One region of the Paenibacillus sp. ov031 genome, then DNA from elsewhere that is predicted to be linked to it. Evidence: a T-box and tRNA genes for the amino acid it is inferred to sense, from the RefSeq annotation. Region 1 holds a T-box; the other holds one or more tRNA genes.
The links. A T-box is a leader RNA that pairs with one kind of tRNA and senses whether it is charged. The one in region 1 lies ahead of BUA17_RS25585 (valine--tRNA ligase), so its partner is inferred to be a tRNA-Val.
Positions count from the first base shown of each region.

Region 2: it has a tRNA-Val gene. The T-box ahead of BUA17_RS25585 (valine--tRNA ligase) is inferred to sense a tRNA for this amino acid. The anticodon was not compared.

Region 1 is NZ_FRDO01000008.1:19,359-31,143, reverse strand. It holds gene BUA17_RS25595 (RluA family pseudouridine synthase) at 1-784, shown strand, start outside; gene BUA17_RS25590 (LysM peptidoglycan-binding domain-containing protein) at 921-2,393, shown strand; T-box leader at 2,552-2,831, shown strand; gene BUA17_RS25585 (valine--tRNA ligase) at 2,890-5,556, shown strand; gene BUA17_RS25580 (bifunctional folylpolyglutamate synthase/dihydrofolate synthase) at 5,634-7,010, shown strand; gene murC (UDP-N-acetylmuramate--L-alanine ligase) at 7,067-8,386, shown strand; gene BUA17_RS25570 (SPOR domain-containing protein) at 8,507-9,706, shown strand; gene BUA17_RS25565 (DUF4321 domain-containing protein) at 9,852-10,094, shown strand; gene BUA17_RS25560 (Maf family protein) at 10,188-10,799, shown strand; gene radC (RadC family protein) at 10,835-11,524, shown strand; gene BUA17_RS25550 (rod shape-determining protein) at 11,719-11,785, shown strand, end outside.
Region 2 is NZ_FRDO01000007.1:324,709-336,493, forward strand. It holds gene BUA17_RS25240 (TetR/AcrR family transcriptional regulator) at 1-574, opposite strand, end outside; gene BUA17_RS25245 (hypothetical protein) at 763-942, opposite strand; gene BUA17_RS25250 (TetR/AcrR family transcriptional regulator) at 1,011-1,598, opposite strand; gene BUA17_RS25255 (SDR family NAD(P)-dependent oxidoreductase) at 1,795-2,475, shown strand; gene BUA17_RS25260 (YdhK family protein) at 2,641-3,201, opposite strand; gene BUA17_RS25265 (organic hydroperoxide resistance protein) at 3,443-3,862, opposite strand; gene BUA17_RS25270 (NADH-dependent flavin oxidoreductase) at 4,084-5,280, opposite strand; gene BUA17_RS25275 (winged helix-turn-helix transcriptional regulator) at 5,408-5,743, shown strand; gene BUA17_RS25280 (hypothetical protein) at 5,886-6,260, opposite strand; gene BUA17_RS31915 (hypothetical protein) at 6,420-6,548, shown strand; tRNA gene BUA17_RS25285 (tRNA-Val) at 6,903-6,975, opposite strand; gene BUA17_RS25290 (hypothetical protein) at 7,120-7,374, shown strand; gene BUA17_RS25295 (GNAT family N-acetyltransferase) at 7,611-8,054, shown strand; gene BUA17_RS25300 (DUF3892 domain-containing protein) at 8,165-8,401, shown strand; gene BUA17_RS25305 (hypothetical protein) at 8,462-8,743, opposite strand; gene BUA17_RS25310 (hypothetical protein) at 8,737-8,949, opposite strand; gene BUA17_RS25315 (DUF3889 domain-containing protein) at 9,119-9,439, opposite strand; gene BUA17_RS25320 (hypothetical protein) at 9,494-9,790, opposite strand; gene BUA17_RS25325 (manganese catalase family protein) at 10,020-10,922, shown strand; gene BUA17_RS25330 (VanZ family protein) at 11,034-11,785, opposite strand, start outside.

The sequences.
Region 1 (11,785 bases):
AGAGAAAATGTTGCGTCAGCTAAAGACGAACCAAGGCATACAACTCGCAGGGGACCGGCTTCGGCTGGCCCTTTTTGCGTCTCAGCCGATCGATGTTGAACCGCGTTGGGCGGATATCGATGTTCTGTATGAGGATGACTTCTGTCTGGTCGTGCATAAACCGGCCGGAATGAAGCTTCATCCCGATGGGAGCCGGGCGGATCAAGCGATTACACTGGATCATGCGGTTGCGTCTTATTACGAAATGAATGGAATTCAGACGAATGTACGCCATGTTCACCGTCTGGACGAGGACACAACTGGACCTGTTTTATATGCCAAAAATGCTTTTGCCCTCGCGAAACTGGATGAAGCGATGCGCCGTAAAGACATTGGACGCCATTACGTCGCCATTGCAGGCGGTCAGATATCCATGGAGCTGAATACAATTGATGCTCCGATTGGGAAGGACAGGCATCACAAGCAACGCAGACGTATCTCTGAAGGTGGGCAGGACGCTGTAACTCACGTGGAGATCGTGGAGGTATGGGATAGGGCGACCCTTGTCCGGCTGACACTGGATACAGGACGCACACACCAGATTCGGGTGCATTTAAGTTATGCAGGACATCCCCTCGTTGGAGATGAGTTATATGAAGGCAGAAGGGATTCTATTGGTCGACAAGCGCTTCATGGTGAGACACTGAGTTTTGCTCATCCACTAACAGGTGCACGAATTGAAGTGGCAGACCCTTGGCCGCAGGATTTTGAACAACTGGCACAACGGGAAGGCAAGGACCAATAAACTGGGAAGGTTTACACAAAAGGTGGCATGCTCATCTCATTCAAGGCATATAGATGGGGTAACGAAGGATTTGGACCATGGATCAGTCCCATGAGAAGGATCATGGTGAACATATGCCGAAAGGAGGACGCCACCTTTGTTGAATCAACCTTATGGTTTACGGTTCGATATTTATGAGCGCGTTCATTTGTCAGAGGGAGTTCCTGCAATTGAGGAACTGGAGGAAATTGAGTTATATCCCCGCATTCAGGTGATAGGTCAGGATGATCATGCAACATTGCGAGGCCATCTTTTGCTAACAGGTGCGTATCGGGGAGAGAACGAGATCTCGGAGGAACTCAAACATTTTATTCCGGTGGAGATCACGGTACCCCTGAACCGGGTAAGATCGCTTGAGGATATTTCCATTGAGATCGAAAATTTTGATGTCGATTTGTTATCCAACCGAAGTCTGAACATTACTGGCGTATTGTCGCTTCGCGGTATCGAGGGCTTTCCGGTGGAGGAACCGCAGGTCTGGTCAGCAGATGAGTTTACCGTTGTACATTCGCCCGACCCTAAGCAGGGCGACCGTTCTGCTGAAACAGAGCAGATAGGCAGCTATCCCAATGTGTTTGCTCAGGAGTATCTGCTTCAACGGAGCGAAGAGGAGTTACAGCAGGAACATCTATTTCAAGCTGCTTCCGAACCGTTTCAATCCTGGCAGCAAGGGGATGGGAATGCGGAGCAAAGCAAAATAGCTGAAAACGAAGAGTCCTCGTCCTTGAGGGACAAGGAGGATGAAGCGCAAGCGGATGTGTTGTCCGATACGCCTTCTCCCGTTTCGTCTTTTTTAGCGGAGACAGCCGACAGGTTGGCTTCTTACCCTGAATCTGAGCCTTTGCTTCCTCTGGCTGAAGAGTCGTCTGTCTGGTCCGAGCCTTCCGTCGAGACCTTACATACGAACCTAAGGAATTCGGAGCAGACCGATTCCAAACTGGATCTGCAGCCTTCGGATGAACAGGCAGCGCCGGACGTATGGCATTTTGAATCTGCCCGATCTGAACCAAAGCAGGAGGATCAGACGGTTGCAAATGTTCCGGCAGGTTCGCAGTCAGAGAACTGGCAGGATGTCTTCGCAGCATCTGAACCGGAAATTTCGGAGGAAAACACACCTCCTCTTGAAGCGGTGGAGACGAATGAGCCTGCTGAAAAAGAATCTTTTATCCCTGAACCTGTGGCTGAGACGGAAGACAAGCCGGAGCTTAAGGTTGCTTTTGGCAGCAAGAGAGAATCCGCACCCAAACAGGAAGAGGGCGTAGGCATCTCCTCCTTGTTATCCTCTGGCAGGGTGACACGGGAGGCGGAGGCTGAACGGGAGCAAGAGGCACTTGCTGGAGTCCAGCAGCAAGAAGCATACCCGCCTGATGATGTAGAGTGGAAGAACCTGTTTCTCGGCACCATTGTCGATCAGACCCCGTTCCGTAAGGTGAAGTTATGCATTGTACAGCGTGAAGAGACGCTCGATACCATTGCAGACCGATATCAGTTAAGTACCCGAGAGCTCCAGTTGTATAATCGTTTGTCCGAACAGGTTGTGGAAGAAGGACAGATTCTATATATCCCTTAACCTGTAGGCTGGTTTAATGACCATTTCGACCCGTGATCCCTTGAGGATGGCGGGTTTTTGCTTTGTCAGCCCTCAACCTGCATTGCAGCGCGCTTTTTCCGCTGTTGTCAGGTTGACTATCGGGCACGGGCAGGGTATGATGTGTTTAGGTTTTTTGAAGAACAACGTGGATCGGGAGTAGTAGACAGTATGACCTTTCAGAGAGCGGGATTGTAGCGCTGGGAAATTCCGTAGGAACCAACTGATCGAAGTCGCCCGGGAGTTGCCTGTTTGAATACAAGGGATGAGTAACTTTAGTATCATTCATTCCTAAGGTAGGATGGGCCGGTCGCAGCCGTTATCTGCTTGAAGTGTCACGTAAGTTCAGAGGGGGTAGTCTACCTTTCTATCTGCGTGAAACAAAGGTGGTACCGCGAAAGCTAACCTTTCGTCCTTTGATGGATGAAAGGTTTTTTTGTTTTTTGGCGATGATGAATAAGTAACGGAGGAATGACACATGTCTGAACAAAAAAATTCAGCTGCAACAGAAATGCCAACCACATATGATCCGAAAGCTGCGGAACAAAAATGGTATTCCACTTGGATGGAAAATGGATATTTCAAAGCAGGCCAGCGTAAAGATGCTGAACCTTATACGATTGTAATCCCACCCCCGAACGTAACCGGAATGCTCCATATCGGGCATGCGCTCGATTTCACACTGCAGGACATTCTGATTCGTACCAAGCGGATGCAGGGCTATGATGCACTGTGGCTGCCGGGTTCTGACCATGCAGGTATTGCTACCCAAACCAAAGTAGAGCAGAAATTGCGTGAAGAAGGTCAGACTCGTTATGATCTGGGACGCGAAAAGTTCTTGGAGAAGGTATGGGACTGGAAAGAGCAATACGCAACGACCATTCGTCAGCAATGGGGCAAGATGGGCTTGTCGCTCGATTACTCGCGTGAACGTTTTACACTGGATGAAGGTCTATCCCAGGCTGTGCGTAAAGTGTTTGTTCAACTGTATGAAAAAGGCCTCATTTATCGAGGCAAACGAATTATTAACTGGGACCCGGTGAATCGGACTGCACTGTCCGACATCGAGGTTGAATATAAAGAAGTTCAGGGTCACTTGTACCATCTGCGTTATCCGCTCAAAGACGGAAGTGGGTATGTCACAGTAGCGACTACTCGCCCGGAAACGATGTTGGGAGATACGGCAGTTGCAGTTCATCCTAAGGATGAGCGTTACGCAGACATGATTGGCAAGGTGCTTGTTCTGCCTATTATCGGACGGGAAATTCCGGTTATTGCAGATGAGTACGTAGATAAAGATTTCGGAAGCGGCGCCGTGAAAATAACGCCTGCTCATGATCCGAATGACTTCGAAGTGGGCCTTCGTCATGATCTGCCACAGATTACGGTGATGGATGAGACGGGTACGATGAATGCCGAAGCAGGCAAATATCAGGGACTGGATCGCAGTGACTGCCGTAAGCAGATTGTTGCAGACCTGCAAGAACAGGGCGTATTGATCAACATCGAGGATCATACGCATCAGGTTGGACACAGCGAACGTACAGGAGCTGTTGTTGAGCCGTATTTGTCCACACAGTGGTTTGTTGAGATGAAGCCGCTCGCGGAGAAAGCGATTGAGAAGCAACAAAGCGGTGAAGGGGTTCATTTTGTTCCGGATCGTTTTGAGAAAACGTATCTGAACTGGATCGAGAATGTTCGTGACTGGTGTATCTCTCGTCAATTGTGGTGGGGTCATCGTATTCCTGCCTGGTACGACGAGGAGACTGGAGAAGTTATTGTATCTGCTGAAGATCCGACAACATTGCCAGAATACGCTGGACGCAAGCTGAGACAGGATGAAGATGTTCTGGATACATGGTTCAGCTCCGCATTATGGCCGTTCTCTACTTTAGGCTGGCCGGAAGACACGGAAGATCTGAAACGTTATTACCCGACAAGTGTACTCGTAACAGGGTATGACATTATTTATTTCTGGGTGGCGCGTATGATCTTTACCGCTCTGGAGTTCACGGAAGAGGTTCCGTTCAAGGATGTGCTGATGCACGGTCTTGTTCGTGATGCAGACGGACGCAAGATGTCCAAATCGCTAGGCAATGGTGTTGATCCGTTGGATGTGATTGAGAAATATGGTGCGGATGCAATGCGTTACATGATCTCTACAAGTAGTACTCCGGGTCAGGATCTCCGTTTCCGCTGGGAGCGGGTTGAACAGGCTCGTAACTTTGCCAATAAAATCTGGAATGCATCGCGCTTCGCTTTGATGAATCTGGAAGGGTTCACCTATGAAGATCGTGATATTAGTGGAGACCTTGGAACAGCGGATTACTGGATTTTGCACCGCCTGAACGAAACTTCTCGTGATATTACGCGTCTAATCGAAGCATATGAATTTGGAGAAACAGGCCGTTTGCTGTATAACTTTATTTGGGATGACCTGTGTGACTGGTATATTGAATTTGCGAAGTTGTCCTTCTATGGGGAAGATCCGGTTGCCAAGAAGAAAACACAATCGGTTCTTGCTTATGTGCTGGATCAGACTATGCGCCTGATTCATCCGTTCATGCCGTACATTTCGGAAGAGATCTGGCAGCATCTGCCGCATGAAGGCGAAACGATTACGTTGGCTTCCTGGCCTGTGTATGACCCTGCACTGGAGAACCCAGAAGCGGTTGCCGAGATGAACCTGCTTATGGATACCATTCGTGCAGTACGAAACATCCGTGCAGAAGTAAACGTACCAATGAGCAAGAAAATTGAATTGATGGTGAAAGCGAACAACGCAGAGACATCCAGCATCATTGAACGCAACAGCCATTACATCAAACGTTTCTGTAATACGTCCGAGTTCGACAGCGGCTTGGATCTGAGTTCACCGGATAAAGCAATGACTGCAGTCATTACTGGGGCTGAGCTGTACTTGCCGCTGGCGGGTCTTATTGATATTGATCAGGAAGTGGCTCGTCTGGAGAAAGAGTTGCAGAACCTTGAGGGCGAAGTACTCCGTGTGGAGAAAAAGCTGGCGAACGAAGGCTTTGTTGCCAAGGCTCCTGCCAAGGTTATTGAGGAAGAGCGCGCCAAGCAAGCTGATTATTCCGATAAACGGGATAAGGTGATTGCACGAATCAAGGAACTGAAAGGTTAATATATTCGGGTCGGATGGAGTGCTTCTGCGCCATCCGGCCGCTTTTTTCAACCAAACTCAAACCAAAGGTGAATCATATGACGGAACTTAACGGGACAGAAGTAGCATCTCCTTTACTTACCTATGACGAGGCCGTGAACTGGATCAATGGCCTTATTCCTTTTGGCATCCGACCTGGATTGGAACGAATCGAGGGATTGATGTCATTGCTGGGTAATCCTCACCAGCGTCTCAAATTTATTCATGTCGCGGGAACGAACGGCAAAGGTTCGACTTGCGCTTTTTTGACGTCAGTGCTTCTTCAGGCGGGATATGATGTTGGAACGTTTACGTCCCCTTATATCACCAAATTCACAAACCGTTTTCAGTACAACGGTAAGGATATCCCGGAAGAAACTTTGCTCAAAATCTCAAACCGCCTGTATCCATTGGTTCAAGAGATGGCTTCAACTCCCTTTGGATCACCTACGATGTTTGAGGTATCTACAGCAATCGCCCTTCTGTATTATGCGGAAGAGTGCTACCCTGACATTGTAGTATGGGAGACAGGGCTCGGGGGAAGGATGGACGTAACGAATATTGTTACACCCGTGGTATCGGTCATTACCAATATCGGTATGGACCATACGGATGTACTGGGAGATACGATTGAGGCGATTGCTGGAGAGAAGGCGGGTATTATTAAGGCGGGGGTACCCGTTGTTACCTGTGCCACGCAGCCAGAGGCTGTGAAGGTGATCCAGGAGACGGCAGAGCGGCTGCGTTCAACCGTGTATCTGGCGGGAGATCGTTTCTCCTATCATAGACTGGACAGTGATGAGAACGGACAATCTTTTCATTTTACAGGACCGTTCCGTGATCTGGACGCTCGTATTCGCATGCAGGGCGTACATCAATGCGACAATGCAGCGGGCGCACTTATGGTACTAGAGTTGCTTCGCCAATACATGGCATTTATGCTGGATGATGAAGATATTGCACTTGGACTGGAACATGCCTTCTGGGCAGGACGGTTCGAGAAGGTGGTTGATCAGCCCCGCATTGTTCTGGATGGAGCGCATAATCCGGAGGGGGCCGAATCGCTGGCCAAGAGCATTATCGACGTATATCCTCACAACAAGTTAATTTTGATGATGGGCATGCTGGCGAATAAGCATCACGAAGCGTATTTGCAGCATATACTGCCACTAGTGGATACGCTGATCCTGACCGAGCCAGATTTCCGACGCAAAATGGATGCAGCCGAATTGCTGCAGATCGTCGAACGGGTACGTCCCGCCATTGCGAAACCGGAACTGGAAATCATCGTCGAGCCCGAATGGGTAAAGGCACTTGATCTATTGAAGTCACGGACGGAAGCGGAAGATCTGGGGGTGGTGTCCGGCACATTGTACCTGATTGCAGATGTGCGGGCAGCCCTTTTGCATCAAACCGATTCTGAAAAAGGTTGGTGAAAGTTTTGTTAAATACATCGGAACACGTTCATTTTATAGGGATTGGCGGATATGGCATGAGTGCCATCGCGAGAGTTATGCTTGAGATGGGATACACCGTTACCGGATCGGATGTCGCTTCACAGGAGTTGACCGAGAAGCTGGCAGCCAAGGGAGCGAAAATATATATCGGACATACGGCAGAGCATGTAAACGGGGCAGACCTGGTTGTCTACTCCACGGCAGCTCCAGCTGATAATGTGGAACGGGTGGCAGCTGAAAAGCTGAACATCCCGATTCTGCATCGCGCCCAGATGCTCGCACGTTTGCTGAACGAGCGCAAAGGTGTGGCTGTAGCCGGGGCTCATGGCAAAACAACTACGTCATCCATGATTGCACTCGTTATGGATAAATGTGATACAGACCCGACATACATCATTGGCGGGGAAATCATGAACGTGGGGACCAACGCCAAGGCAGGCCAAGGCGACTGGGTTGTTGCAGAGGCGGACGAGAGCGACGGTTCATTTTTGCAGTATCACCCTTGGCTCGGTATTGTGACTAATATTGAAGCGGATCACCTTGAGAACTACAACAGTGATTTTGAAGAACTCAAAAAGGCTTATGTGCAGTTCCTGAGTCAGATTCGTCCAGAAGGCACGGCCATTGTATGTGCTGACGACGAGAATGTTCAAGCCATTTTACCGGAGCTGAAATCACGGGTGACCACATACGGCATTGATTATGCTGCTGATTATACAGCATCAGATATCGTGCTTGGCGACCGCCGAATTTCCTTTACGATGAGCCATCAGGGCAATGTGTTGGGTAAGGTGGAGTTGTCAGTTCCAGGTAAACATAACGTTTATAATGCGATGGCTACGGTTATTACCTGTCTGGAAGCAGGTATTCCATTTGAGAAAATTACAGCCGCCATTATCCAGTTCCATGGAGCGAAACGCAGATTCCAGGTGCTGGGTGAGGCGCGTGATATGCTGATTATTGATGATTATGCTCATCACCCGACCGAGATTGAGGCTACAATCAGTGCGGCCAAAGCAACAGGGAAACGTATCATTGCGGTATTCCAACCACAGCGTTACACACGTACGTTCTTCCTGCTTGATGCGTTCAGTCGTGCCTTTGCAGAAGCAGATGAGGTTCTCATTACCGATATCTATTCCCCTGCGGGCGAAAAACAGATTGAAGGTGTTCACTCGGCTAGGCTGGTTGAACTCATTGTTCAAAACAGTAATGCTTCTGCGCGTTATCTTCCGACAAAGGAAGAAGTTGTTGCAGATCTGCAGAACCGTCTTCAGCCAGGCGATCTTGTGCTCACGATGGGTGCAGGTGATATCTGGAAAGTTGGCGATACACTTGCCAAAGGGTTGAAATAATTACAATCATAAAACCGTCTGACTTCATTTCGAAGCAGGCGGTTTTTTTGCATGAAATGGAATGTTTCTAATTCTCTCCGCATATAGCTGTTATAAATGGGACAAAGGAGAGGGTACGGGGTGAGCAATGCTAGAATGACGTTTCGCTTTGGGGATAACGAGTCGGACAAGCCTGAAAACAAGGGGATACCCACATCCAGCACATTTGTAGCTTTGAGTGAAGAAATTCCGCACAGTCCAACGCCAACACCAACGCGGTTGAATTCAACGCCTTCATGGACACCAGAGGATATTCCCGGTGACTGGGGAGAGACGATACTGACAGGCTCCACTGTACCTGAACCTTACCAAAGAACGGACAAGGATTCGAAACTCGATGAGCCTGGATATAATTATAATCATCTTACTGCGTATCCGGGAGATGAGGACGAGAACAGATCGGACGAGAATTATGGAGGTCATGATTGGCTTGCAGATAGTGAAAACTACTCTTATAAGCGAAATCGTCCCCCAAGGGGCTGGAAAATGATTGGTTCAGTAACGGGTGCACTTGTAACCGGTGCCCTCTTCGGCATGGTAATTCTTTCTTTTTTTAACCGTGAAGGTGCCGTAGATCCTGGGAGCAAGATCCCTGCCAATCAGGCGGTATCGGCCGTAACAGGTCAGCAGGGAGTGGCAGGTTCGGAACAGCAGCTCCAGGCAACGACTACAGGTGGCAGCTATTATGCCCTGCAATATGGTGTGTTCAGTTCTCCTGAACGCGCTGAACAGGCGAAGGTGGAACTGTCCCAGGCAGGCATTGCCGCAGGCTCCGACCCGGAGGATGGTAATCGGGTGTATGCTGGCATTTCGGCTGACCGTGAGGAGGCCAAGCTGCTCAGCTCAAGGCTTAAGGCCGAAGGTGTGGAGCTGTACGTCAAGGAAATCGTCAACCCAGAAGTGAACCCGGCAGTATTTGGCGGAAAAGCAGAGGATGTGCAGCAATTCTTCGCAAGTGGATCTGCTTTGGTTGAACAACTGTCTACCCTCTCGATCCAGCAACTTGGTCAGTCTGTTCCAGAAGCCGTCTCAACTGAAACGATGACCTCATTACAGAACCAGCATCAGCTCTGGCTGACCGGTTTGAATAGTATTGCACCAGGCCTGAGTGCAGACGTGCAACCCTATGTATCGGCGATGGAAAAATCGATGGCCAGTGCGGTAACAGCAATTGCCGAATACAACAAAAATCCGGCTAATGTGCATATGTGGTCTGTACAGTCCGATCTGATGGAATATGTATTACAACAAAAAAAATGGCTTGAAGCGATAAAACAGTAATCACCGCTTTCCCATAACACAGCCTTGAAATACCTATCCGGCAAGGAACTGGAAATAGTTCCCCTTGCCGGATTTGTGTTTGTATTGACGTACAAAACCCCGTATAATAATGTGGGTGTCAAAAAATGGCGAGGGAAGATCACCGATGAAAAAAAACTTCGGCATGTTATTGCTGTTTCTGCTGCTCGGCTGGCTAGCCGGTGCGTGGATCGCCAAGGCACTGCAGCCTGTAAAGGCCGTTGCCTTTCTAACGAAAGCCACGACCATTCGTTGGTCGCCGCAGGCTGATCTGGATATTATCAGTTATGATATTTCACTTCAATTTCAAATGAGCCTCCTGAGTCTGATCGGTATTATTGCTGCTGTATGGCTGTATCGCAGGTTATAGGAGAATGACGAATTTTGACGAAGAAACTAAAAAAAATGATATCTACTAGCGTGATCCGACAGGATGTCGCCGTAGCTTAAGGGGCCGGTTATTTTGGATAAAACACAACAGCGTCGTATTATTCTGGCTTCCACTTCGCCGCGGCGTAAAGAACTGATCGCATCACTCCATCTAGCTTTTGAAGTAATACCAAGTCACGCCGATGAAGATACACCGCCGGAATGGACTCCTGAACAGACGGTACAGGAGCTTGCGATGCGTAAGGCGCTTGCCGTTTATCGCGGGCTGGAAGGTCGCGAACAGGATGCTGTTATTGTTGGTAGTGACACTGTTGTCGTTCTGGATGGTGATATTCTTGGTAAACCCGTAGACGAAGCGGACGCTGAACGAATGTTATCTCGTCTACAGGGGCGTGTACACCGTGTTTTCACGGGAGTAGCTTGTATCGATGCAAGTAATGGACAATCCATGGTTCAATATCGACAGACTAATGTAACGATGAAGGAACTGTCTGAAGCTACGATTCGTGCGTATGTTCAGACTGGAGAGCCTTCGGACAAGGCGGGATCATATGCCATTCAGGGCATTGGTGCTTCATTGATAGAACGTGTTGAAGGATGTTATTTCAATGTGGTGGGCCTACCGTTGTCCTTGCTAAGCGACATGCTGGATGGATTCGGCGTACATGTATTGCCACGTACATGAAATTCCGCAATTGACGATCTGAAAAGAGGGAACATATGGAGTCGCCTCAATATATGATGCGCGACATCCCCCAGGAAGAACGCCCGAGAGAACGCATGATGGAATATGGGGCGGGCGCCTTAAGCCATGCTGAATTGCTGGCGATCTTACTTCGAACAGGTACAAGACAGGAATCCGCAGTGCATATGGCACAGCGGATTCTGACTGAAGCGGGTGGAATTCGCTCGTTGATGGATTTGAGCCTGGAAGAACTGACTGCGATGAAGGGTATCGGCATGGCCAAGGCTGTACAGCTGAAAGCTAGCATTGAGCTTGGTCATCGAATTGCGAAGAGCAGACTTACACAGTCAACTTCAATTCGTACCCCACGTGATGCGGCCGATATCCTTACCGAACAATTGCGTTACTTGCAGAAAGAACACTTTGTGTGTCTTTTCCTGAATAGCAAAAACCACATTATTGCCCAGGAAACACTCTCCATGGGTAGCCTTAACGCTTCGATTGTTCATCCGCGTGAAGTGTTCCGGGCTGCCATCAAATGCAGCAGCGCCTCTATTGTGTGCGCACACAACCATCCCAGTGGTGATCCTACGCCTAGTCCAGAGGACATCCAAATAACCAAAAGACTGATCGAAGCCGGCGAAATTGTAGGCATAGACGTGCTGGATCACATTATTATCGGAGATGGAACGTACGTAAGTTTGAAGGAGAAGGGCTTAGTATAATATAATGGTTGGCGTTGATGTTTTCCTATGAATGTTGACGGCGTTGTCCGTAGAAGATAGGTTCACTTTACAAATGCAAAACAATGCAACACAAAACAAATGCGAATATTAGCTCCACCATTATGGTGGTAATGAAAATGAAATGCTCTTGATTCACTGGGGCGGCTATATGAGGCAGAAAAGGAGATTACGTCATGTTTGGTGGTTTTACGAAAGATTTGGGTATTGATTTGGGGACAGCGAATACGCTGGTTTATGTAC
Region 2 (11,785 bases), on a different contig from region 1:
TCAACAACCATACCTGTGCAAATTCCGCATCAATTGTAGGGCTCTGCCATTCATAGGCGTGTGCCGGATGATGAAAACGGGCTGTAGCTTGAAGGATCGCCGTTGCAACCACGTCTGGGTTGTTAAATTGGAAATGGTTCTCCTGCTGGATAATCTCACTCAAATGACGTACAAGATGTTGCACATGTTTATTGATAATATCTGCGGATTCCTGAGTTACCCGTGCGTACATCTCAAACAACTCTGCATCGGATTCGGCATAATGACGTTTACGAGCAATTAATGCTTCTATATATACTTTCAGATGACGTGTTCCCTCTCCGTTATAACTCTGATCCTTAGTTATTGCCGTCAAAGGCGCAATAATCTCATCTTCGAGCCATTGTGCGGTCACGCCTTCAAGTAATTCTTTCTTGCTTTTATAGTGCCTGTAAATCGTACCGTGACTAACTCCAAGCAATTTAGCGACATCCGTAACAGATGTTTTGGCAACACCGAAGCGCCGGAGAGTTTCCTGCGTTGCTCCAATAATTTGTTCCTTGGTTAAAAATTCAGAAGTTTTGTCCTTTTCCATAATAATTAAGATGGTTACACCATCCTCAAGTCACCTCCGTTGAAATTAGATTAACACAGCGAATAACAAATGACAAATATTTATTTTTGTCATTTGTTATTCGCTTGATGATTTATATGTAAGAGCGTAAAGAAAAAAAGAGCCCATTTAATATGGCCCTTATCCAAAGTTTTAATGTTTCTCTTTTTCTAGAAAACGAACTTAAACAATACGAAGATTACCGCAAGAATCCCAGCGAGAATTAGCCAGTTGCTAATTTCCCACCAAATGCTTTTCCCTCCGGCTAAAAGCTGTTGTTCATTTTCTTCATGGCGCTGTTTGTGTGTATGTGATTCTGAGGCATGGGGCGGCTTGCTAAAGTCCATCATATACATTCCCCTTTCCAGCAGCTTTAATCTTATGGTTCCATTATAACCCATAAATAAGCATAAATTTATTAATTTTCAAAAAAGATGCTATTTCCATACAACAGTAGAGGAAGCGTGTCATTAATCCATTGTTCCATAGGCACGTTCCGACCCTGCAGGTTCCATTGATAAGCCGCGCCATACATCCCCCAGCTTAACAGAACTGCTGCTGTCTCTTTACGAGAGTTCTGCCCCGGTGTGGAGGTTTTCTGACGATTCAACAGTTGCAAAATAATAATCTGGATTTTTTCTCTAATTTGAAGTTCCAGTACGGTTCCCAGTGACCTGTAACTTCGTTCGCAGCGAGTACTGACTTCAGCATGAAATTCACACAGGGCTGTTAATATTTTTCTCAAAACTTCTTCATTAAATGTATCACCCTGATCCATTCGATCATTCAATTTCTCCATGAATGAATACGTAACGGTCGAATCCAGAATGGCAAATTTATCGGTGAAGTGTGCATAAAATGTGGCTCGATTCACCGTAGCTTTTTCGGTAATATCCCCCACGGTCAGAGAATCAAAGTCCTGATGCTGCAATAGGGATAGGAACGCATCCTGCAGGAGCTGACGTGTCCGAATGACACGAGGATCCTGGTTATTTTTAATCGTCATTCGAACGTCTCCTCGCCTTTTGTATAATGTTCGCAACAAAAATATAGGAACTGTTGTCTACGCAACGATTCTGCATTTTTGCTGATTGTAAGCCTGATTGGATTAGTATAGCATGCTTAACAACAAGCGTTGTTTACATTACTTTAGTTGTCTAGTCTACTATTTACAATCTAAGAATGAAAAGGAGAAACATGATATGAAAACCATCGTCATTGTTGGCGCAGGCCCCGGACTCGGGATGGCTATAGGACAGAAATTTGGACAAAACGGATTTCAAGTAGCTCTGGTATCACGACACCAAGACAAACTCGATAACCTGGCAGCCCAGTTAAAATCAGAAGGTATTGAAGCATCCGGCTTCGCAGCCGATCTATATAACCCGGAACAATTGACACAAGCTTTTGACCAAATCAAAGAGAAGTACGGTTTTATTGATGTGCTCGAATTCAGTCCTACTGTTGGACAGTTCCCTCCGACACCTGCCATGAATGTTACTGCGGATAATGCATTGGATCAGTTCCAGGGTCTGGTACTTGGTGCAATTCATAGTGTGCAACAGGTATTACCAGCTATGCTGGAACGTCAGACTGGAGCGATTCTGTTCACCACTGGGCTTTCCGCTATATATCCAATTCCGATGATGGGTAACGTGGGGATTGCTTTGGGCGGATTACGAAACTATGCCAACAATCTGCATACGGACCTCGCTCCGAAAGGCATTTATGTGGGTCACCTCTCCTTGGGTGTATTCATCAAGCCGGATACACCAACAGATCCTAAATACATTGCTGACGCTTGGTATGATATGTATGAGGAGAAAGATAAAGCTGAGGAAACATTCCCGGTTGGTGTTACTCCAGAAACGATTGTCTGGTAACTGGAGATTTTCAAAAGATAGTTTTGCGTTGTTATATATAAAACCACCCTTTTCACTTAAAAAGTGAGGAGGGTGGTTTTGGTAATCACATAATGACTAACACAAGTTATACGCATGGATGTGAGGCTTAACAACTATTACTTCAGGCACTTACTTCAAGCTCTCTCATTTAGCAGACAATTCTTCTTCCATGACCCATTTATGATTCTTCACCGGATCTCCGCCTGTGGTCGGGGTATAATCAACCATATATACCGTCGTTTGCTCAGCGGAGTCAATCGTTGCCTTAGCACCTTTCATTCCTGGCATGTGGTCAGCGTTCAGCACAACCTCTGCTCCTGCTGCATACGGTTGATCCGTATGGTCCTGAATTTCCTCTTGAATGACCCATTTATGATTTTTTACAGTGTCTCCCCCTGTAGTTGGTGTATACGAGACTGTATAAGCTGTTGTCTCATAGGCTCCCACAATTGTTGCTTCTGCACCCTTCATTCCGGCCATATGGTCCGTACTCAACACGACATGGCTGCTCACTGGATATGTAGGATTTTTCTTTTCCTGAAGTCCTTCCGGTAATTCTCCCGAATCCGAGTGGTGCATCTCTCCTGTGCTCGCTGCATGACTGTCACTACTGCTATTATCCTGCTCAGCATTCTTGCCACATCCACTTAACATCAGACTGCCCGTGATCACCGTAGTCAGCAATATTATTGCATACTTTTTCATGAGTTGCACTCCTTTAAACTTTCGATTTCTACACCTATAATATACCCCATATGGGTATATTTCAACCGTAATTGATTTCTTTATCTATTATTTGGTTGGTTATCGCTGCAGAATTAAGAGCATATCAAAAAAACCTCCGATTTTTCGGAGGCCTTCAGTTTTTAGAAATTATTTTAAATACATGCTTCAGACTTCAACACGAAGTTCGAAACGAAACCGTTCGATCGACTCAGCTCAATAATTAGGCTAGTCCCACGGTAACATTGACGTTCCCTTTGATTCCTTTGGAATATGGGCAGTAGTCATGCGCAAGTTTCACAAATTTCTGTGCTGTCTCCTCATCCAAACCCTCAATTTTAACTTCAAGTTCCACTTCCAGTTTCACACCATTATCCGTAGGGTCCGTCACAAGCATAACCGTAGCCGATACTGTGCTTCTCTCAATTTCGACTTTGTGTTTCTTTAACTGAAATTCCAGCGCTGAATTAAAGCAAGCACTGTAGCCTGCTGCAAACAATTGCTCTGGATTCGTAGCTGTCGTCACTTTGCCTCCCAGTTCAGGTGGGGCAGCGACATCAAGCATAAATACGTTATCTGGCGATTGCACAATCCCTTGACGTCCACCTGTATTGATAACTGTAGTTTCATATAATGTTTTCATGAGTATTGGCTCCTCTGTAATTTAGATTTTATTTTGTGAAGATGATGTCTCTTTTGTTTTGCTAACAATTATATTGTACACAATTTAATTGTGTTTGTAAATCATTATTATAAAATTAAAAACAACCATTCCCTCTTGTAATAGCAGGAAATGGTTGCTCCGTAATTGATAAATATCTATCACTGATCCAAAAGTTGAATCTACCTAATATAGTTTAGCTTTTACATTTTCTTCTCAAAGCCCTCCATCGGTGCAAGTGAATTCTGGTAGTCAGTCCCTTCCTGACTGTCGGTAGTAAAGTGCATGACCTCCCGAAACGAACCTTCCAGATAAGTCTGCATCGCCAATGGAATGCGCAACTCATCCATATCCGACGGGGATATTTGGTAACGAATGCTGCCAAGGTCACCTGCTTTCACCTTCTGTACCCATTTTGGCTCACGAATCAATTCCCGTCCGAGTGCAGCCAAAGTTGCCCCGGCGTTGATGACCTCTTCCGCGTCTTCCGGCCGCTCAATCGATCCGATGCCAATCAGAGGTTTTTTGTGATCCAAAACTCGGACGAATTTAGTCAAGATTGGCTCTTTATCATGTGGGTGGTTTAAAGATGTTCGTTTGTAACTTCCCATCGACAGATGAATGTAATCAACCCGAGTGTCTGTCAGCGCCTGGGCAAACGCCAAGGAGTCTTCGAGCTGAATGCCCGGCATATGAATTTCTTCCGGTGAAATCCGGTAACCGAGGATAAAGGGTTTATCCGCATGAGCATCGATCACCGATGCAACCTCCTGAATGACTGCCAGCGGAAATCGCATACGATTTTCAAAACTGCCACCCCACTGATCGGACCGTTGATTGGAATTGACGGAGAAAAATTGCTGCAACAGATATGTGTTGGCCCCGTGAAGCTCTACCCCGTCAAAACCAGCTTGAATGGCTCGTAAGGTTGCTCTGCCGAAGTCCTTAATAATGTTTTCGATTTCCTCAGGAGTCAATTCACGCGGCGTCTCCGAGCCGATTGGATGAGCGGCAGCGATTGCACTCGCACTGGTGGGTTGTACACCTCTTAGCGTTTTGGAGTTCGTTTTGCGCCCTGCATGAAAGATTTGCACAATGGCTTTCGTTCCGTCTTTCTGAATGGCTCTTGCAATTTTGGACAGTCCTTTGATTGTAGAATCACTTGCGATGGAGAGCTCACCTTCGAAGCCTTTTCCCCCATCGGTTACGTACGCAACACCTGTAATGATCATTCCAGGGCCTCCAGCCCGTTCGGCATAATAATCGACTTCATCATTGGTGATGGAACCATCGAAGAAACTGGACATTGTTGTCATTGGCGCCATGACCACTCTATTTTTCAACGTAAAACCATTCGCAAATGTATAAGGCTGCAAGAAATTACGATTACTATTTTCCATATATATTCTCTCCTTTTATTAGGCATGTCCACCCTTGTCTCTGTTTCATGAGTTATTGTATAGTAGGGTGAAAAAAGAGTATAGTATGCACTTAAAAGGTAGATACTAACTAAAAGGAGAGTGGAATATGGAAATTGCTGAGGAAGTAAACGTTAAACCATTTTCACATGCCATGTCGTTGATCGGTGGAAAATGGAAAATGCATATCTTATTTTGGTTATGGAAAAAAGAAACATTGCGATATGGAGAACTGAAAAGAGCTTTGGATGGAATTACGCATAAAATGCTAAGCTCTCAACTGAAGGAACTAGAAGCCGACCAATTAATCATCCGTACAGAGTACCCACAATTACCGCCAAAAGTAGAATACTCTTTGTCTCGTGAAGGATTAACGCTGATGCCCGTGCTGGAGATTCTCTGCGATTGGGGTAGACAGAATCTTGCTGATTTGCAGAAGAATTAGTCAAACTGCTGCAAGCTTTATGTATATTCTCAGTAGAATACTACAAGTGGAGCAGTACGTGAACTGAATTTACTTGTTGGAATTTTAAAGTGCTCGCAATCATTATGGAGAGCATCTTTTGGGGGAGTAGTGTAGTTTAGTTTTAATCTTCTGAACTCTCAAGTAAAAATTTTCCGATAATATTCTCGTTGCTATCGTACAAGTTTATATACTTATCGACTTTTAGTTCATTCATACTCTGAATTGCTTCTTCGGGAGTTTGTGGCAAATCTTGATTCATATCTGAAGTCTTGATGTAACCTTCCGTTCCGTTTACACCTATAGCCTTAACTAAATCTATTTCTTTTCCATCATGATAAACAAATGAACCATATGTTTCACCTTTATCATTGATTTCCATTTGATCTTCAGAGGGACTAGTATTAGCAGATGCAGCTCCCCATCCATAGACACCTATTCCAATCCCTAAAGCAAAAATCACACCAACTGTAATTAATTTTAGTGATTTCGTTCTCATAAGAATATCCTCCTAAAGTTGAATGATTAGTGTTGTTTTATTCAAGTTATTTTTGGTCTGCTTGAAAATGCACCCTGATCTTTACTTGAGAAAAACTTTGTTTGTAATTTTAATTTCCCTATATATAAATGAACACTTACAATCAGGGAATGTTACACAGTGAGAAAACTTTATATATATAATCAGAACGCCGGTATTCTGCAATTGTTCATTTTAATTCTGCCGGTGCTGGATCGCTGCATCATAAGCAGTTATTTTCTCATTATGGAGGCTTTTGACGGCAAATAGTCGATTTATAATTATTTCTGCCAAGTGATTAAATACTTTTGGTTTCTGTTGGAACATTCCAATAATTAAATTTCACGGAATGCGACATACGCATGCAAAAGAAACAGCTGAAAAGTTAAACACTGTTCTTTTCGGTTAACGTAAAAAATACCAACTCACAGTTAATGTGACGTTGGCATTTTTTTAACGATAATCAATAACAGAACTTGTAGAAAGCAATTTAATTAACGAGATACTTAGCAAAATAACATGATCTTGACCAAAAATTGACCATTTCTCTTTAATGAACACAAAATTATAGTGTAGTTTCTTCTATAAGGAAAAGAAGCCTTGCTCTGCAAGGCTTCTCGCGTATGATCTGTAGTGGGCTCGAACCACTGACCCCTACCCTGTCAAGATAGTGCTCTCCCAGCTGAGCTAACAGATCATGATATCTGATTGTTTTCCAATCGAGTAACAGTATCATACCAAGTAACCGTGTTCATTGTCAATCGTTATATTGGTAATATTTTATTTGAATTGGTGCACAATAAAGGAATGATTACCATTTTGATGACGAGGTGACTTCCATATGAGGAACATGAAAGAACGTAAGCTGCGTTTATTTATCATAGCCAAAAACTTAGCCTGTTTGATTGCGCTTGTTGCATTAATATACGTTTCTGTCGGTTGTAGTTTGGAACGGGATGAACATACAGTACAATTCCAACAGTTAAAAGAGCCCCATGAGGTGAATGATGATCTGCCCGTTTGGCTGGATGTGTATTCCAAGTCTGTTGTGCATGACGTTTACTCCCCACAAGGCAATGTTGAAGTCTTACCCTGAGGAACATCAAATTGCATTTCACTCGTCTTCGTCCCACTTTTTGGAGTACGCCTTCTTAGTCACATAATACAACAAAGCAATCATTCCTGCCGCCATCAAAAGGGTGATTGCCATCACTCCTGCCATACCCATGGTGCGCCCCTCCTCTCCCAGTATGTTCCAGTCTTAACTATACAGGAAAAGCATTTTTTTGTATAATTCAGTCTGATAGCGTAGAGCAGAAAGAAGGTATGGAATTGGCAGCTGAGATTAGTTATGTAACGACTGAAGAACAACTCCAGGAAGCATTGGATATTCGCAATCATGTTTTTGTAATCGAGCAGCAGGTGCCTGCTGACATTGAGATCGATCAATATGATATCATCAGTCCTGATGTGCATCACGTATTGTTGAGTAAAGATGGACAGGCTGTAGCCACAGGGCGTCTGATCTATTACACCAAGGATACCGCCAAAATGCAGCGTATCGCTGTACTCAAATCTCATCGTTCGTTCGGTTACGGACGTGTGCTTCTGTTAGCCATGGAAGAACGAGCACGCGAATTGGGATTGGCCTACTCTGTTTTGGACGCACAATGCCAGGCGCAGAAGTTCTATGAGAAGCTCGGATATGAAGTGATCTCGGAAGAGCCTTTTTATGATGCAGATATTCTGCACGTTCGTATGCAAAAGAGCCTGTAAATAACCTCAGCGTGCGATATGAAGCTATGTTGTGCATACTTTTTTTTGATCCGGACAGGCTAAAGAGGTAACCAGATTCCTATTTGGTCAGATAAGGAGAGTGTGACATCATGGATCAAACGACACGCGAAAGCTTCACAGCAGTACAAAAAAATGGTGACGGCGATCTGACGGCGTTTCAAACTTCATCCGGACGTGTGCTGGATTACCAACAAGCACTGGCAGAAGTAAAAGCAGGATCAATTGCAGGTGTGAATGTCTTTAAAGGCAAAGACGGCGAAATGTACATTCGCGGTGACGCAGACGGCGACCCAACCAATAACCTTGATCAACTTCCTATCTTCTAATAGATGTATGCTGATTAACATGGCGCCAATCCGGCATTCCGGGTTGGCGTTTTTTACGTTTTAATATTCGGTAAAATATTTCACGGCATCGCCAGCAGGCTGGCTTTTGCGAATGGGCTGTGATTCCTGCTCCCATGCTTGCAGAATTAGTATGCCTTCCAGCGTAGACTTGTTCTCCCACACAATATGCTGCCTGCGCTCAAGCTCCAGCAGTGACTCATGAATGAACGCCTTGGTTCTGCCCGTCTTATTCTCCAGCTCATCCATTCGTGGTACTCGACGACGCTGCCCCGCATAATTAACAATAATACGCAAAATTTTGCGTTCAAAATCATTCAGCATATTTCTTCCTTCCCTTCCTTATGGAGTACGGGACGCCATGCAAGAATACCTTGTTCAAGAAATGTTCGGGGTGCCCCTTCTTTCCCTGCGGATGCTCTAATCTTACCTTCCCGTACACTGTTGATTCGAATCTGCCGCTGTGTAATATGCCCTGCACGATCCATGTAGACGAGCTCCACCATCTGACCAATATATTTCCCTAGCATAATCATCCCTCCAATAAGAACATGTGTTTGTTTTATTATTATATGCGAACATAAGTTCTTTATTCAACAACTAAAAAAAGGATTTTTTTGAAATAAAAAAACCAGACTCACTCCCTCTCATAGGGAAGTCTGGTTCCTATCCTGCCTTGCTATGCAGTGCATGTTCAGTTCAACGTCGATCCGATTCCGTGAATTGTACTTTTTTCAGCTGCTGGGTAGACGGATTAAAATCAACATTCACAAATACAGCAAATTGTTTACCGTCTTTGTTACGTACCCATAACTTGAACTGTTCACGGGATTGGTCTGCTGTTAGTGAGGTGCGACCGATGTGTTTGTAATCCAAAATATCCACGTTGTACTTGGTTTGTGTTTCTTTCACTGCAATGATTCCCCACTTCGCATAATCCGGAATTGCAGTTGCTGAACTTGTTGCTAGTCCACTTAAACTTAGTATCACCGTCATCAGGGCTACGATGAGCATTCTCATATCATTCACTCCTCGGGACAATGTTTACGTTAGCCTGCCCTGTAGAAGTTTATTTTACACCAGTAGACGAAGGATAAACGTAATCGGTTGCTGGAGCGATTGAATCGTACTGATCGCCATCTTATACCGTTCGATTGGTGATTTGAAGCTTATCCCCCAGTCATCCTCCAATAAAAGATTACGCGGTGGTGGATCTTCCGGCTTTTCCAAACCGTACTTTTCTATAAGCTCATCTTTTCTTTGTTGATCCAACTCACTCGGATAATCTGCATATGCTGCCGTAACATCGCTACATCCAAAAACGACAAGCAGCAGGATACCCCATCCTACCATAATCCAACTTTTGCGCACTCTCAGTTTCTCCTTCATTTAAATCAGATAATGACAACCATACTTAACTTCATTCGTCCTGATTGTACATAAATAACACGGGATTGGAAATAACAAATGTAGACTTAACTACATACGCCTTAAGCCTCAATTGCAAAATTATGGGTTTAGCGTATTCGATAAACGTGTAATAGGCCATGACAGAATCAATTCATTATTCTGAACAATCATTTCGAGGAGGTTACACCGAATGTTCAAACGTATGGATGAAATCGCAATTGAAATCCCTAATGTCGAGAGACCGGACCCGAATGCAGCGGCAGCGATACAAGAATTGCTGGGTGGTAAATTCGGAGAGATGTCAACGTTGAACAACTACCTCTATCAATCCTTTAATTTTCGCTCCAAAGAAAAATTGAAACCCTTCTACGATCTGGTGATGAGTATCACCGCCGAAGAATTGGGTCATGTAGAGCTTGTGTCTCATGGCATTAACAAATGCCTCAGAGGTTCCACTGATTACAAAGAGCCTGACGATACACCACTTGGTTCCGTGAAGGATGCGCGTCTATCCTATCATTTCCTGGCTGGCGCACAGGGAGCAATGCCTTTCGACTCCATGGGCAATCCATGGACAGGCGCCCATGTTTTTAACAGTGGAAATCTGGTCGAAGATCTGCTGCATAACTTTTTTCTTGAATGCGGAGCACGTACACATAAAATGAAAGTTTATGAAATGACCGATCACCCCGCAGCCCGGGCAGTTGTTGGCTATTTGCTGGTACGCGGCGGTGTGCATGTGGTCGCTTATGCTAAAGCGCTTGAAATCGCAACCGGAGTGAATGTAACCAAATTGGTGCCAATTCCCTCCTTGAGCAACAAATCCTTTAACGAGGCTTGGAAATACGAAGAAAAGGGCCTACACACTAAGCTGTATACCTATAGTGATAAAGACTTTACTGCAATCAGTCAGATCTGGAAAGGAACACACCCCGAAGATGGACAACCGCTGGAAGTCATTCAAGGCGTACCTGAAGGGTATCCGATTCCTGAAGCTCCTGCGGTGGAAGAAGAATTCGCACCAGGTATTTCGCAGGAAGACTTCCAGGAAATTGCACGTCGTCTGAAGATGGCGGGAAATATTGCGGATTAAGAAAGCTTTGTTGTAGTGGATGTATTAGTTGTTGTTGATATGGCATGAAAATGGATTAAGCCCTCGGATCTTGCTGCTTCAGTGGCAGGATCGAGGGCTATTATTGATATATTAAAACATGGATTTAATGCTGTTGATGAACTTTTGCCCTGTGTTTGGCTCTGTCAATGCAATGTCCCACATCACTATATTGGTCACCGGATTTGAACCATCGGTTATTACTTTTATAGTCAGTTCATTAACTCCCTTTAACGGAGTTTGAAAAGAGTCAGGATGGTTCTCCCCGCTGTTTGCTGATACAACCAAGGAATAAATTTCTGTGCCATCGGCGATAAAGCTTATTGTAATAGTCTCATGGCTTGTTCTTCGGACAACATCGTCCGGTATAGCGAAATAACCTTTCATATTTTTGTATTTTTTATTTAAGAGATATGAAAACTCATTCGTTTTTTGTTTTTCTCTACTGTACAGATTGATTTGAGGCTCGACATTTGTTTGTCCTACTGTAAAACTGGAGAGTTCTTCATCCCATACTACAGCCCCATCGCTCGAAACAAGTTCATTCAGTGCAACACTTTTTCCGTCAACGTTATCTAAATAATGATTGAGGCCGCCAACAACAGTGATCGTACCTATTGAAAAAATAATCGCTGTCAGGAAGATTCGAATAAGTCCTTTTAATGTATTCCGATGATGCTTTACTATCCGCTGTGCTCCATATCCAACGGCAGCCCCTAAAGTATTAATCAGGATATCGTCTATATCAAACGCACCTAAACGGGAGATCATTTGCACTGTCTCTAACATCGTAATGCAGAGAATGAATATGCTGATAAAGCGAATAAACCCACAGCGAAAGAGGA